2 regions of the Arthrobacter sp. 05N429 genome follow, and region 2 is predicted to be linked to the other one. Evidence: predicted binding sites of a transcription regulator. Region 2 holds the regulator's gene; the other holds the start of a gene.
What was found. Region 2 encodes HrcA, which represses chaperone genes, less so after heat shock. Its sites were predicted from a motif close to TTNGCACTCGNNNNNNNCGAGTGCNAA; they were not measured.
Positions count from the first base shown of each region.

Region 1: groES (co-chaperone GroES) is a predicted target of HrcA. The motif match lies at 3,872-3,898, and genes of this name have one in related genera.

Region 1 covers NZ_JBFTMQ010000001.1:426,762-434,392, reverse strand. Annotated here, with positions in the region: gene AC1DF4_RS02140 (acyltransferase family protein) at 1-506, opposite strand, end outside; gene AC1DF4_RS02135 (DUF389 domain-containing protein) at 654-1,622, shown strand; gene groL (chaperonin GroEL) at 1,733-3,343, opposite strand; gene groES (co-chaperone GroES) at 3,420-3,716, opposite strand; gene AC1DF4_RS02120 (hypothetical protein) at 4,480-4,911, opposite strand; gene AC1DF4_RS02115 (class I SAM-dependent methyltransferase) at 4,969-6,189, shown strand; gene AC1DF4_RS02110 (shikimate 5-dehydrogenase) at 6,215-7,036, opposite strand; gene AC1DF4_RS02105 (glutamate--cysteine ligase) at 7,266-7,631, shown strand, end outside.
Region 2 covers NZ_JBFTMQ010000003.1:167,002-174,632, forward strand. Annotated here, with positions in the region: gene lepA (translation elongation factor 4) at 1-499, shown strand, start outside; gene hemW (radical SAM family heme chaperone HemW) at 542-1,780, shown strand; gene AC1DF4_RS07725 (DUF4870 domain-containing protein) at 1,905-2,324, opposite strand; gene AC1DF4_RS07730 (DUF3097 domain-containing protein) at 2,470-3,318, opposite strand; gene hrcA (heat-inducible transcriptional repressor HrcA) at 3,550-4,563, shown strand; gene dnaJ (molecular chaperone DnaJ) at 4,664-5,791, shown strand; gene AC1DF4_RS07745 (16S rRNA (uracil(1498)-N(3))-methyltransferase) at 5,794-6,603, shown strand; gene AC1DF4_RS07750 (GerMN domain-containing protein) at 6,760-7,631, opposite strand, start outside.

The DNA of each region.
Region 1 (7,631 bases), on a different contig from region 2:
CAGAGCAGGAAGACCTGGCCCTGGATGGACAGCGACCAGAAGTGCTGCAGCGGGCTGGCACCTGCGTGGTCCTGCGCGTAGTAGTCGACGGCGGTGTCCGCGAGGAGCCAGTTCTGCCGGTAGAGCAGTGACGCCCACGCCTGGTCCAGCACGTCCGGCCAGCGGCTCTCGGGCAGGACCAGCCGGGTTCCGGCCAGGACGCCGAGGATCACGACGACGACGGCCGGCAGCAGCCGCTTGAGCAGGTGAAGCCAGTGGCTCGCCAGACGCAGGGGCTTGCCGCTTTCGACCTTGCGGGCGAAGCTGAGGGTCATCAGGAAGGCCGAGATCAGCAGGAAGATGTCAACGCCGCCGGAGACCCGGCCGAGCCACACGTGGTACGTGACCACCATGAGGACCGCGAGGGCGCGGAGGCCCTGGACCTCGGGCCGGTAGCCGGCTTTTGCGCGTACTTCGGAACCCGGGTCCGCTGCCTGCGGGCCGGCCGTTGTTCGCTCGTTCGACACAAGAAGCCCCTTCAGGCAGGTTTCCAAAACGTCAATGTTACCGAACCGTAATTTGTCTGGCCAATCACGGCGGCGATGGGGCCGCCTCTCCGCCGGTGTTCCGCGGTTCCGGCGGCTACCCTGTAACGAGCCAGAGGAGGCCGCATCGTGATCGCACAACTGCGCATTTGTGTCCCGGAAGAGTTGTCCGACGCCGTGGTGGACTGCTCCACCGACGTGGTTGGCGTCGCCGAGGTGTCCCGCCAGCCCGGCGCGTCCGTCCTCCCTCCGGGGGATGTCATCCATGTCCTGCTGGCGCGGGAGTCCGTGGAGCGGCTGGTGGAGAAGCTCCATCTCCTGAATGTCCAGGAGCGGGGGTCGATCTCGGTCACCATGCCGGAGCTGGTGCTGTCCGACCGGGCGGACAAGGCCAGCGCCGACGCGCCCGGCGAAGGCGCGGACGCCGTGATCTGGGATGAGGTGTCCCGGCAGACGGGCGAAGACTCGCGGCTGACGTGGAGCTTCCTTGCCTTCCTCATCCTGGCGACCCAGCTGGTGGCCATCGGCATCGTCACGGACTCGACGATTCTGATCGTCGGAGCGATGGCTGTCGGTCCTGAGTTCGGCCCGCTGGCGGCGCTGGCCGTGGCGCTGGTGCGGCGGCAATGGAACCTGGGTCGGCGCGCCGCGCTCGCCCTCGGCGTCGGCTTCCCCGTCGCCATGCTGGCAGCGGCGTTCACGGCCTGGCTCTCCGTCCCGCTGGGCCTCTTCCCCGCCGATGTCCTGGACCGGGGCTCGGCAGCAGACTTTATCTACCACCCGGGCCCGTATTCCCTGATTGTCGCCGTACTGGCCGGCATCGCCGGAATGCTGTCCGTGATCACCGGGCGCTCCGCCGCCCTGACCGGCGTCTTCATCTCCGTGACCACGGTCCCCGCTGCCGGATTCGTGGCCGTCGCGCTGGTACTGGGCGAGTATGAGAAAGCGGCGGGTTCCGCCCTTCAACTGGCCCTGAACCTGGTCGGAATCGTGGCGGCGGCTGTTGCCGTGCTGGTCTTCTACCGCCTCATCACCAAACGGCTGCCCGACGCCGCGGCGGTGCGCCTGAGGCGCAAGGCACCGCGGGCGCAACGCTAGGCACCCGGCCCTCCGGGGGCGGGACGGGGCAGGCCGGCGCACAACCGGGCGGGCACAGCAAAGGCCGGCCCGGCTGACGCCGGACCGGCCTGGACTGCAGCGGCTTGGAGCTAGTGGCTGTGGCCCGCGTGCTCGTCTTCGTCAGCCGGCTTCTCGACCACGAGGGTTTCCGTGGTGAGCACCAGTGCCGCGATGGAAGCCGCGTTGCGGAGGGCCGCACGCGTTACCTTCACCGGGTCGATGACGCCGGCCGCGATCAGGTCTTCGTAGACGCCACTCTTGGCGTTGAAGCCCTGGTTGACAGCCGATTCGGCCACCTTGGCGACGACGACATAGCCGTCGAAGCCGGCGTTCTGGGCGATCCAGCGCAGCGGCTGGGTCAGCGCCCGGCGGACGATGCCAACAGCAGCGGCAGCGTCGCCTTCGAGTGCCTGGACAGCCGGGTCCTCGTCGAGCGCCTTGAGGGCGTGGATGAGGGCGGAGCCGCCGCCGGCAACGATGCCTTCTTCAAGGGCAGCGCGGGTCGAGGACACGGCGTCCTCAATGCGGTGCTTCTTTTCCTTCAGCTCGACCTCGGTGGCTGCGCCAACCTTGATCACGCCGATGCCGCCGGCCAGCTTGGCCAGGCGTTCCTGCAGCTTTTCCTTGTCCCAGTCGGAATCGGTGCGGGTCAGCTCCGCGCGCAGCTGGGAAACCCGGGCTGCGACGTCCTCGGCCGATCCGGCGCCGTCAACGATGGTGGTGTTGTCCTTGGTCACCGTGATGCGCCGGGCAGTACCCAGCACCTCGAGGCCGACCGTGTCCAGGCTGAGGCCCAGTTCCGGCGAGACAACCTGCGCACCCGTGAGGGTGGCGATGTCCTGCAGCATGGCCTTGCGGCGGTCGCCGAAGCCCGGCGCCTTGACGGCAACAACGTTCAGGGTGCCGCGGATGCGGTTGACGATCAGCGTGGACAGAGCCTCGCCGTCGACGTCTTCGGCAATGATGAAGAGCGGCTTGGAGCTCTGCAGCGCCTTTTCCAGCAGCGGCAGGAAGTCCTGGACGGACGAGATCTTGCCCTGGTTGATCAGGATCAGCGCGTCTTCGAGGACAGCTTCCTGGCGTTCCGCGTCGGTGACGAAGTACGGGGACAGGTAGCCCTTGTCGAACTGCATGCCCTCGGTGAGGACCAGTTCGGTCTGCGTGGTGGAGGATTCCTCGATGGTGATCACACCATCCTTGCCGACCTTGCCGAATGCCTCGGCCAGGAGCTCGCCGACCTCGTCGCTCTGGGCGGAGATGGAGGCGACGTTGGCGACCTGGGTGCCTTCGACCGGGCGTGCGTTTTCGAGCAGGCGGGCGGCGACGGCCTCGACCGAGACCTCGATGCCGCGCTTGATCTCGCCCGGGGCGGCGCCGGCCGCAACGTTGCGGAGGCCTTCCTTGACGAGGGCCTGGGCCAGGACCGTGGCGGTGGTGGTGCCGTCACCGGCGACGTCGTTGGTCTTGGTGGCGACCTCCTTGGCAAGCTGCGCGCCAAGGTTCTCGTACGGGTCGTCCAGCTCGACTTCACGGGCGATGGTGACGCCGTCGTTGGTGATCGTGGGGGCGCCCCACTTCTTGTCCAGCACGACGTTGCGGCCGCGCGGGCCGAGCGTCACCTTGACCGTGTTGGCGAGCTTATCGATGCCGGCTTCAAGCGACCGGCGGGCAGCGTCGTTAAACGCAAGCTGCTTTGCCATGGTTTTGTCCTTTCAAGACAGAACCCCGCGCAACTGACCCGTCAAAGAAGGATCGGCGGCGCGGGGTCCAAGAGAGTTACTTTACGACGATCGCCAGGACGTCGCGGGCGGACAGCACGAGGTACTCGGTGCCGCCGGTCTTGACTTCGGTTCCGCCGTACTTGGAGTAGATGACAACGTCGCCGACGGTGACGTCGACCGGAACGCGGTTGCCGTTGTCGTCGAAGCGGCCGGGGCCTACTGCAACAACTTCGCCTTCCTGCGGCTTTTCCTGCGCGGAGTCCGGGATAACCAGGCCGGAGGCCGTGGTCTGCTCGGCTTCGAGCGGGCGGACAACAATACGATCCTCAAGAGGCTTAATAGAGACCGACAAGGACCTCTCCTATTCGTCAGCAAATTCGTGGACTTTAAAGCTGTGGTGCCATGGCGTACAGACCGTCGTCGCGGTGCCGGCAGCAGCCTGGCTGTCTAGCTTCAGGTGTTAGCACCCTCCTAGGGAGAGTGCTAATGATGACTCTATGTAAGTAGTTAGCACTCGGTCAAGGCGAGTGCCAGAAGTTCGTTCCCGGTGAACGCTATTACCCAATGGACATGCCGCTGTTTCGGGGCGGCCAGAGGGACATGCCCACTGTTCCCGGGCGGCACAGAGGGACATGCTCATTCCTCGTTGCGGCCGGTGGACACATTGGCATCATGCCCTCTGCCCGTGCCAAGGAATGGACATGCCCCGCGGTTCCGGGCCGGCAAGAGGGACATGCCCTCACCTGGCTCTGCAGAATGGACATGCCCAGTGGGCCCGGGCTGGCCAGAGGGGCGTGCCCACGGTTTTCCGGGCTGCGCCGAGGGACATGCTCATTCCCTGTCGCGGCCGGTGGACACATTGGCATCATGCCCTGTGCCCGCGCCGAAGGATGGACATGCCCCGCGGTTCCGGGGCTGCACAGGGGTGCGTGCCCAGGGTCTTCCGGGCGGACTAGAGGGACATGCTCATTCTCTGTTGCACCCGGTGGACACATTGGCATCATGCCCTCTGTCCGTGCCAAGGAATGGACATGCCCCGCGGTTCCGGGACTTCACGGAGGGACATGCCCACGCTGAATGCCGGGAGCGGGGCATGTCCAGCAGGCGTTGGGTGACTACCGGCCGCCGAGGTCCTCGAAGTCCACGTCCTCGCCGTTGTCCTCGTCGTCCGGGCCGGGCTCGTTGCGGTGCCGGTACAGCACCAGGCCTCCCGCCGCAGCCAGGACAATTCCGGTGACCAGGAAGATGATGCCGCCGATGCGGGCCGCGGCGTAGCTCTCGCGGATGGATTTCGCCTCGTCGGTGGCGTCCGTAACGTCCTTGCCGCCGACCGAATAGACGGTGGCGTTGAAGGAGTCCAGGAAGAAGATGATGACCAGCAGCGCCGCGCAAACGACGGCGATGACGGCGCCGGCGATCAGCGCCGGCCGGGCGTAGCGGGCGAGCCCCTGGCGGGCGGGACGGCCGCCGTCGGCGTCCTGCTGTGCGGCGTCGACCTCCCGGTAGCGTTCGTCCGTGCCGTCGTTTGCTGTGCCGCTGTCATCCATGCCGTCAAGCCTATCGGGCGCACGGCCCCACCGGCGCCCTGAACTAGGCTTGTGACCATGGCTGACGCACCGCAGGACCAGATCGCCCCGCTCCTTAACCCCGAAGGCTGGGAGCTGCTGGCGTCGCTGGGCCCGTACCGGGAGGACGAGGCGTTCCGTCTCAACGCCTCCCTCCGGAAGGCCGGCCACTCCCCCGAACTCGTCTCCGCCGCGCTCACCCAGTCGCGGCTGCGGACCAAGGCGGAAGCCAAGTTCGGCGAGTTCGCCCGGCAGATGATCTTCACCCAGGCGGGCCTGGAGCAGGCCACCCGGCTCACCGTGGCGGCCCGGCACGCGCAGCGCTTCGCGGAGGCCGGCGTGCGGCACGTGGCTGATCTTGGCTGCGGCCTCGGCGCCGACGCCATGGCGCTCGCCTCGCTGGACATTACCGTCACTGCTGTGGAAATGGACGAGACGACGGCGGCATGCGCCACGATGAACCTGATCCCCTTCCGGAACGCCACAGTGGTCCATGCCGATGCGACGACGGTGCCCCTCGACGGAATGGGCGGCGTCTGGCTGGATCCGGCGCGCCGCACGACCTCCACCTCGGGCACCAAGCGGATCTGGGATGCGGAGGACTTCTCCCCGCCGCTGTCCTTCGTTGAGTCGCTGGCCGGCGCAGGCCTGGCCGTGGGCGTGAAGATGGGCCCGGGCATGCCGCACGACTCTGTTCCCAAGGACTGCGAAGCCCAGTGGGTGTCCGTTGGCGGGGACGTCACCGAAGTGGCGTTGTGGTTCAACGCGGTCCGGCGTCCGGGGATCCGGCGGGCGGCCCTCCTGCTCGGCCCCGCCGGGGCGGCGGAGCTCACCAGTTCCGAGGACTTCGACGGCGGCCCGGCCGCCCCCGTGGGGCCGGTCGAGGGATACCTGTATGAGCCCGACGGCGCCGTCATCCGCGCCGGGCTGGTGGCCGACGTCGCGCTCCAGCTGGGCGGGCACCTCGTGGACGAGCACATCGCCTACATCTGCGCCCCGGAACTGCGCGACACGCCCTTCGCCCGGGCCTACAAGGTGCTGGAGGTGATGCCCTACAACGTCAAGGCACTCAAGGCCTGGGTCAAGGACCAGGGCATCGGAGTCCTGGATATCAAGAAGCGCGGCACGTCGGTCACCCCGGAAGAGCTGCGCAAACAGCTCCTCCCGGGCGGCGGAAAGAATAAGGGCAAGAAAACGGCCACCCTGGTCCTCACCAGGATCGGCGAGGAGCGGGTGGCCGTTTCGGTGGAACCGGTCTAGGACTGGTTCTCCGGATTCCGGCGGCCTACTGGGCCCGCATGAAGTCCTCGGCTGCCCGGACCTGTTCGTCGCTGGGCCGGATCCCGGTATACAGCACAAACTGCTCCAGCGCCTGGATGGTGGCCACTTCCGCGCCGGTGATCACGGTTTTGCCGGCCGCCCGGGCGGCCTTGACCAGCGGGGTCTCGGCCGGCAGCGCGACGACGTCGAAGACCACCTTCGCGGCGTCCACCGCCTCCCGGGGGAAGGACAGGGAGTCGGCCTCGGGGCCTCCCGCCATACCAATAGGGGTCACGTTGATGATCATGTCGGCGGCCGCGGACGAATCGACGTCGGCGCGCCAGGTGAACCCATAGAGCCCCGCGAGTGCCCGCCCCGCTTCCTCGTTGCGCGCGATCACGGTGACCTCCCGGAAGCCGGCGTCGCGCAGTGCCGCCGCGGTGGCCTTGGCCATGCCGCCGGCACCCCTGAGCAGGACCGAGTACGAGGAGGGCACGCTGTTGCGCTGCAGCAGCTGCTCGATCGCCGTGTAGTCGGTGTTGTAGGCGGTGAGCGTGCCGCCGTCGTTGACGATCGTGTTGACCGAGTCGATGGCCTTCGCGGAGGGGTCCATCACATCCACGAGGGCGATGACGTCCTCCTTGTACGGCATCGACACGGCGCAGCCGCGGATTCCGAGCCCGCGCACGCCGGCGATCGCCTGGGCGAGGTCCGTCGGGGCGAAGGCCTTGTAGATCCAGTTCAGGCCGAGCTGTTCATACAGGTGGTTGTGGAAGCGCGTCCCGTTGTTGCTCGGTCGGGCCGAGAGTGAGATGCACAGGGTCATGTCTTTATTCAGGATGGGCACCCCTCCATTAAACGCCAGGCGGGGCGGGAAGGGCTCTCGCCCGGGCGCAGCGCCCCCACCCGACTGCTTTGTGAACACTTTCACGTCTTCGGTGCAATCTGGCCGCCGGCTCGATGCGACCCCTGCACTAGACTTGGACCACCGTTGCCTCCCCAACTGTCCGGCGAATCCGCCCGTGACGTTGCCGGCCCCGGCGGGGAAAACGACAGCTAAACAATGAAGGGACCACATGAAGATTGATTTCGCTTCATCCAGGCAATCAACTCTTGGTGTGGAATGGGAACTCGCCCTCGTGGACGCGGAAACCGGCGAGCTTGCCTCCGTGGCCAAGGAGGTCCTCCGCGGTGTCGCCGCGAAGCATCCCGAACTGAACGAAGACGACGAGCACCCGCACATCAAGCAGGAGCTGCTGCTGAACACGGTGGAGCTCGTCACCGGAATCTGCAACACCGTGGCCGAGGCAAAGGCGGACCTGAGCAGTTCCCTCGCCGCCGTCCGTGACGTCACCGATCCCATGGGCGTCGAGGTCTTTTGCGCCGGCAGCCACCCGTTCAGCCCCCCGCAGCTCCAGCCGGTGACGGACAAGGAGCGCTAC
Region 2 (7,631 bases):
GGTGGAAATCCGCTACCGGCTGCCGCTGGCCGAAATCGTTTTCGACTTCTTCGACATCCTCAAGTCCAAGACCCGCGGTTACGGCTCGCTGGACTGGAAAGCCGACGGCGACCAGGTGGCCGACCTCGTCAAGGTGGACATCATGCTCCAGGGCGAACAGGTTGACGCCTTCTCCGCCATCACGCACCGTGACAAGGCCTACGCCTACGGTGTGATGATGACCACCAAGCTCCGCGAGCTCATTCCGCGCCAGCAGTTCGAGGTGCCCATCCAGGCTGCCATTGGTTCCCGGATCATCGCCCGGGAAAGTATCAGGGCCATCCGCAAAGACGTGTTGGCGAAGTGCTACGGCGGCGATATTTCCCGCAAGCGAAAGCTGCTGGAAAAGCAGAAGGAAGGCAAGAAGCGCATGAAGATGGTGGGCCGCGTCGAGGTTCCCCAGGAAGCGTTTATTGCCGCCCTCACCACGGACGAGTCCAAGGACAAGGCCAAGAAGTAGCGGTGCCCGTGATAACTGTCCTAAAGCAAGCGGGACCCGACCGTGCCTAGCGCCCTTCCGCTGGGGGACCCGGCGCCGCCGGACGGGCTGCTGCCCGGACAGGCGCTGGAAGGCGCCGCATCCAGGGCCTTCGGGCTGTACGTCCATATCCCGTTCTGCGCTGTGCGCTGCGGCTACTGCGACTTCAACACCTACACGGCCACGGAACTCGGCGGCGGGGCGTCCCAGGACGCCTACGCCGGCACCGCCGTCGCGGAGGTCGACTTCGCGGCAGCAGTCCTGAAGGCCAGCGGCCTGCCGGCACGTCCGCTCAGCACGGTTTTCTTCGGCGGCGGCACGCCCACGTTGCTCCCGGCCGAGGACCTTGCCCGGATCCTCACCGCTGCCATCGGCGCCTGGGGCCTGGAGCCAGGCGCCGAGGTGACCACCGAGGCCAACCCGGATTCCGTGACCCCCGAATCCCTGCAACTGCTGGCCGACGCCGGCTTCACCAGGGTGTCCTTCGGGATGCAGTCGGCCGTCCCGCACGTGCTGAAGGTCCTGGACCGCACCCACACGCCCAGTCGCGTGCCCGAAGTGGTGCAGTGGGCGCGTGATGCGGGCCTCGCGGTCAGCCTCGACCTGATCTACGGCACGCCGGGGGAGTCGCTGGAGGACTGGCGCTACTCGCTGGAGACGGCGCTGTCCTACGGCCCCGACCACATCAGCGCCTACGCGCTGATCGTCGAGGAGGGCACCAAGCTCGCCGCGCAGATCCGCCGCGGAGAAGTCCCCGGTATCGACGACGACGACCACGCCGACAAATACGAACTCGCCGACGAACTCATCTCGGCGGCAGGGCTGTCCTGGTACGAGGTCAGCAACTGGTCCCGCACCCCGGAGCAGGCCTGCCGGCACAATCTTGCCTACTGGCGCGGCGATGACTGGTGGGGGATCGGGCCGGGCGCGCACTCCCACCTGGGCGGCGTGCGCTGGTGGAACGTCAAGCACCCCACCGCCTATGCGAATCGCCTCGGATCGGGGCTCTCGCCGGCCGCCGGGCGGGAGACCCTTGATTCGCAGACCCGCAACGTGGAGCGCGTCATGCTGGAGGCCCGCCTGAATTCCGGGCTGGACATCGCCAGCCTCGGCGGACTGGGTGACACCGGGCGGCACGCCGTCGCCGGGCTCATCGCCGACGGCCTGATTGACCCCGCGTCGGCGTTCCACGGCAGCCTTGTGCTGACCCTCAAGGGCCGCCTCCTCGCCGACGCCGTGGTCCGGAGGATCCTGCCGGATTAGGAGTCCGGAGGATTAAGCCGAAAAAGCCGGCCGCTGCCCTGAGGGCGACGGCCGGCTTTCCTGTTTCGGTCCGGGGCTTGGGTCTGCGTGTCCGGGTCCGCGGTATTCGGGACCGGCCGGACGGCTACTTAATCCAGCGGAGGTTGAACTCGTAGCGGTGCGGCTGGCCGCGGTTGACGTGGATGCCGGCCGCGACGGAGAAGCACGTGACGGCAATCCAGATGACCGTGGCGAGGACGGCGAAGATGTTGCCCACCACCGGTACGAAGACCAGCAGGTTGCAGAGCACAGCTGCGATCGTGGGCGGCAGCGTGAAGTTCAGGGCTTCCTTGGACTCCTGCGCCGTGAACGGACCGCGGTCCTTGAAGATCAGGTAGATCAGCAGCGAGGGGACGCAGCCGAGTATGCCGCCGAAGTGGGCCAGTGTGGCCCACTGACGGTCCTCGCTTGCCGTCAGAGGCAGAGCATTTGCTGGAACGCCATGGTACGGGGGCTGGCCATGGCCGGCCTGGTTGCCGTTTTGTTCGCGTGCGTCATCTGCCACGGTGTCGTCCTTCGGATTGCGGTGGTGCGTTGGTGCCTGCGGGGGTGCCAGGGCTGCGCCGGGAGCGCAGCCGCCGTTCCAAGAATACTTGCTTCGGCGCGGAATCGCGGATCGGCCCGCTGGCGGGGGCACCCGGACAGGCTCGTCAGGGGACGGTGAGGAAGTCGATGACCTCCTCCACCCGGCCCAGCAGGGAGGGTTCCAGGTCGGCGTAGCTGCGGACCGCGCCGAGGAGTTTTTGCCAGCCCAGCCCGATGTCCTCCTTGGTGCTGTGCGGCCAGCCGAAAGCCATCAGGATGCCCGTCTTCCAGTCCACGCCGCGGGGGATCACCGGCCACTTCTCGATCCCCAGCACGGCCGGACGGATCGCCTGCCAGACATCCACATAGGGGTGGCCGACGATCAGCACGTTGCCGGCCGCTCCGGGCGATGCCATGACAGCGTCGGCGATCCGGGACTCCTTGGAATCGGGGACCAGGTGGTCCACCAGGACACCGAGCCGGCGCCCGGGGCCCGGCCGGAAGGCGGCCACGGCTCCGGCGAGGTCGTCGATGCCGTGCAGCGGTTCGACGACGATGCCCTCCACCCGGAGATCGTCACCCCAGACCTTCTCGACGAGTTCGGCGTCGTGCTTGCCTTCCACCCAGATCCGGCTCGCCTTGGCGACCTGTGCGCGCTGGCCCGCCACGCGAACGGAGCCGGAAGCCGTTCTGCTGCCGGCGGCGGCCGCAGCGGCCCGGGGTGCGGGCGGCATCAGCCGGATCGGCTGTCCGTCCAGCAGGAATCCGAAGCCGAGCCGGAAGGACCGGGACTTGCCGCGGCGGTCCTCCAGGGCGACGACGTGCATCCCGCCGGACTTCTCCACCCGGGTCACGGCGCCCACCCAGCCGGACTGGACATCTTCCAGGACCATGCCGCGCTCCACCGGCACCTCCGGAAGCTGGGCCTTGGCGGGGGCGGACAGGTCCTGGGGGCCCCAGTTCTGGTACGACATCGGTTCCACACTGCTTTGCGATCGGTTTGCTATGGCGGGCTGTGCCCGAAAACACTTGCCCCGGGAAGAACGCCTGGAGCGAATCCAATGCTAACAACGCGGCGACTCATATTAGACTGGTTAGCACTTAGGCATGTCGAGTGCTAACCAACATGCCGTGTGCCAGCAGAGCGTGCGGTGCGGCCGGCGAACGGCGGCACCGGATGCGGGACAGTCGAATGGAGGTGGAGCGTGAGCGAACCACGCAAACTCGAAGTGCTGCGCGCCATCGTGGAGGACTACGTCCATTCACGGGAACCCGTCGGCTCGAAAGCCCTCGTGGAGCGGCACCACCTGGGCGTATCCAGTGCCACGATCCGCAATGACATGGCAGCCCTGGAGGATGAGGGCCTCATTACGGCGCCGCACACGAGTGCCGGTCGCATCCCCACCGACAAGGGCTACCGGCTCTTCGTAGACCAGATTTCGGCGGTTAAGCCGCTCTCACCGGCAGAACGACGTGCCATCCAGGCCCTGCTGGAGGGTTCCGACGACCTCGACGATGTCCTGGACCGGACCGTCCGGCTGCTCGCGCACCTGACAAACCAGGTCGCCGTCGTGCAGTATCCGCATCTCAGCCGCGCCAAGGTGCGGCACATCGAATTCGTCCTGCTGGCGCCCCGCAAGGTGCTGATGGTGCTGATCGCGGACACCGGCAAGGTGGAACAGCGGGTCATCGACGTGGGGCAGGACTTCGGCGACGAGGCCCTGGCTGAACTCCGCACGCGGTTCCTCGGCGGCCTCGCCGGGACGCCGCTGAACTTGTTGCCGCAGTCGCTGCAGTCCGTGGTTGGCAGTTGCCCGCCCGCGCGGCGTGGCGCAGCCCAGGCGCTGGCCCGCGGCCTTGAGGCGCTGGCCACGAGCAGCCGCGAGGAGCGCATGGTCATGGCCGGAACGGCCAACCTCGCCCGCTCCAACGTGGACTTCCCGCTGAGCATCGGCCCGGTGCTGGAAGCCCTCGAGGAACAGGTGGTCATGCTCCGCCTGCTGAGCGACATGGCCGCGGACCCGCGGGGCGTGACGGTCAGCATCGGCCGGGAGAACCCGTACGTGGGGCTCGCCGAGGCCTCCGTGGTGGCGACCGGCTACGGGCCGGACGCGACGGCGAAGGTCGGCGTGCTGGGTCCCACCAGGATGGACTATCCCACCACCATGGCCGCCGTCCGCGCGGTGGCCCGCTACCTTTCAAGGATTCTCGGCCCCTGACGGACGGCACACCACGCCCGTCCCGACGTTCCGACACCAGACTTCTTGCCCCTAACAGGCAGTGCCCCACCGGCAGTACAAAAAGGAAGAGATACAAACTTTGAGCAGCCACTACGACGTTCTTGGAGTCTCCCGCGAAGCTACGGGCGAAGAGATCAAGAAGGCCTACCGCAAACTGGCGCGGACCCTCCACCCGGACGTGAACCCCGGGGATGACGCTTCGGACCGGTTCAAGGCGGTCACACACGCCTACGAGGTCCTGTCCGATCCGCAGAAGCGCAGGATCTACGACACCACGGGCAACGAGAACGGAACCGACAACGGTTTCGGCGGCGGCAGTTACTCCGGCCAGGGCTTCGCGTTCCAGGACATTTTCGAGACCTTCTTCGGCGCCGGCGGCCAGGCCGGACCGGCCTCACGGGTCCGCCGCGGCCAGGACGCCCTGATCAGCGTCCGGATCGACCTCCGCGACGCCGTGTTCGGCGTCAACAAGAAACTCGAAGTCGACACGGCTGTCACGTGCCCCACGTGTGAGGGCTCGTGCTGCCGTGAAGGCAGCCACCCGGAACGCTGCGACATCTGCGGCGGCAGCGGCCAGGTCCAGCGCGCCGTCCGTTCCATCCTCGGCCAGGTCATGACCGCCGCCCCCTGCGGTTCCTGCGAGGGCTTCGGCACTGTCATCAAGGACCCCTGCAACGAATGCGCCGGCCAGGGCCGGATCCGCAGCCGGCGCTCCCTGACGGTCAAGGTTCCTGCCGGCGTCGCCACCGGCACCCGCATCCAGCTCTCCGGCCAGGGCGAGGCCGGCCCTGCCGGCGGTCCCGCCGGCGACCTCTACGTGGAGATCCGGGTCAACAACGACGCCACGTACGTGCGCGACGGCGACGACCTTCACGCCAGCCTCAACATCCCCATGACGGCCGCGGCACTGGGCACCGAGCTCACCCTCGACACCTTCGACGGCCAGCAGGAGATCGACGTCAAGGCAGGCACCCAGTCCGGTGAGGTCATTACGCTGCGCGGACTCGGCGTCACCCACCTGCGCGGCTACGGCCGCGGCGACCTCAAGGTCCACCTTCAGGTGGACACCCCCGCCAAGCTCGACGCCGCCCAGGAGGACCTGCTCCGCCAGCTCGCGAAGCTGCGCGGTGAGCAGTTCACCGAAGGGAAGCTCGCCGCGAGCGGCGGGGTGTTCGCGAAGCTTCGGGACCGGCTCGGTAACCTGTAGCGGTGAGCAACCCGGTCTTTTTCACTGCCCCCGGCACTTTGGACGGGCTGGTTCCCGGTTCCGACTTCGTTCTCGACGGACCTGAAGCCCGCCATGCCGTCACGGTGAAGCGTCTTGCTGTGGGGGAGTCCGTGGACATCGCCGACGGCGCCGGCAAGCGCCTGACCGGCGCCGTCGCCGCCGTCGCCCCGAACGAGCTGACGGTGCACTGCTCCGGGCTCTTCGAGGAGCCCCAGCCCGCGGTGCGGCTGGTCCTGGTCCAGGCCCTCGCGAAGGGCGACCGGGACGAGCTCGCGGCCGAAACCGCCACCGAGCTGGGAATTGACGCGGTTGTGCCCTGGCAGGCCGAACGGTCGATCGTCCGTTGGAAGGCCGAGCGTGCGGCGAAGGCCCACGCCAAGTGGCAGTCGGTGGTCACGGCGGCGGCGAAGCAGGCCAGGCGGGCGTGGATCCCGGAGGTCCGCTCCGCCGTCGACGGCGCCGGGCTGCAGGCGGCGGTGGCCGCCGCGGACCTCGCGATCATCCTGCACGAGGACGCCGTGCGTCCGCTGCGCCAGGTGCTGGAGGACTGGCAGGGCCCCACCGCCGCAGGTGAATTTCCTGCTGCTGAATTGCCCACGGGCGACGGCTCCCGCGGGGGCCGCGAGGTGCTGCTGATCGTGGGTCCCGAGGGCGGCATCAGCCCGCGCGAAGTGACCAGGCTCTGCGACGCCGGCGCCGTGACGGCCCTGCTGGGACATCATGTGCTGCGGTCGTCCACGGCGGGCCCCGCCGCGACTGTCCTCGCCAGCGACATCCTGGGCCGCTGGTAGCCCGGTTCCGGCCTAAAAAGCAATCGACTGTTCCCCACCGGCACCCTCTCCTCGCAAGCTCGGCCAGGGAACCCTGCCGGCGTGGGCCCAAATGCCGTTCTGAGCCTTCAGAAGGGCCGTTGCGGAGCAGTCGATGCAGGTTAAGGCAGGGGGTCGCTACTTGACCGTGAAGCCGCGGGTGTCGACGTTCAGGTCCTCGGCAGGGTTGCCGGCCTCAAGCTGGGACACCCGGACCTCGTAGTTGCCCGGCCCGAGGTTTACCGAGAGGCTGAAGGCACCCGATTGTCCGGCCTCGGCAGAAGCGGTGACCGTACCGTTCAGGTAGCTGGTCTTGACGCTGCCGTCGATGCGCAGGATCTCCCACCTGAGCTCCCCTCCCGGAGCTGTGCTGCGGCCGGAGACCTTGATCGCGCCGTCCTCGAGGGAGGTCCCTTCCTGGGGGTCAATGATCCATACCGGGGCGACCATTCCGGTGCTGCGCGAGGTCGGGCCGCCGAGGCGGACGTGGTTGAAGGCGACGTAATCGGTGTGGCCGTCCACGAGCACCACCACCTGGATCTGCTGGCCGGAGTCGATCAGCCCGGCGCTGGCAGCGGCCGCCGTCGCGGTGTACACGAGCTGCTGGACCGCGCGCTCGGCCATGGCGGGATCCACATTGCTGTTGAAAGCGTCCGTGGACATGTCGACGGTGATGACATTCTTGCCCGAAATGGAGGACGCCAGCTTCTTGGGGTTCTGCCAGGGCGTGAAGAAGTCCGGATCGAGCGGCTTCTGCGACATCATCACGCGAAGCGCCCGGGTGACCGGGTTGTCCTGTTCCGGGACGTCACGGAACTCCCGGTAGAGGAACGTGTTGTTATTGCTCCGGCCGATCCAGTAGACCGGCGCCTTGTTGGAAGCCTGCGTGGTCTCCAGCGGCGCACTCGTGGTCGCCGCCGATGCCTGGGCGGACATGACCTGCGAAGGAGTGTTGGAGTTCGTGATGCCGGGCTGGGGGGTGGCCACACAGCCGGACAGGACAAGCGCAG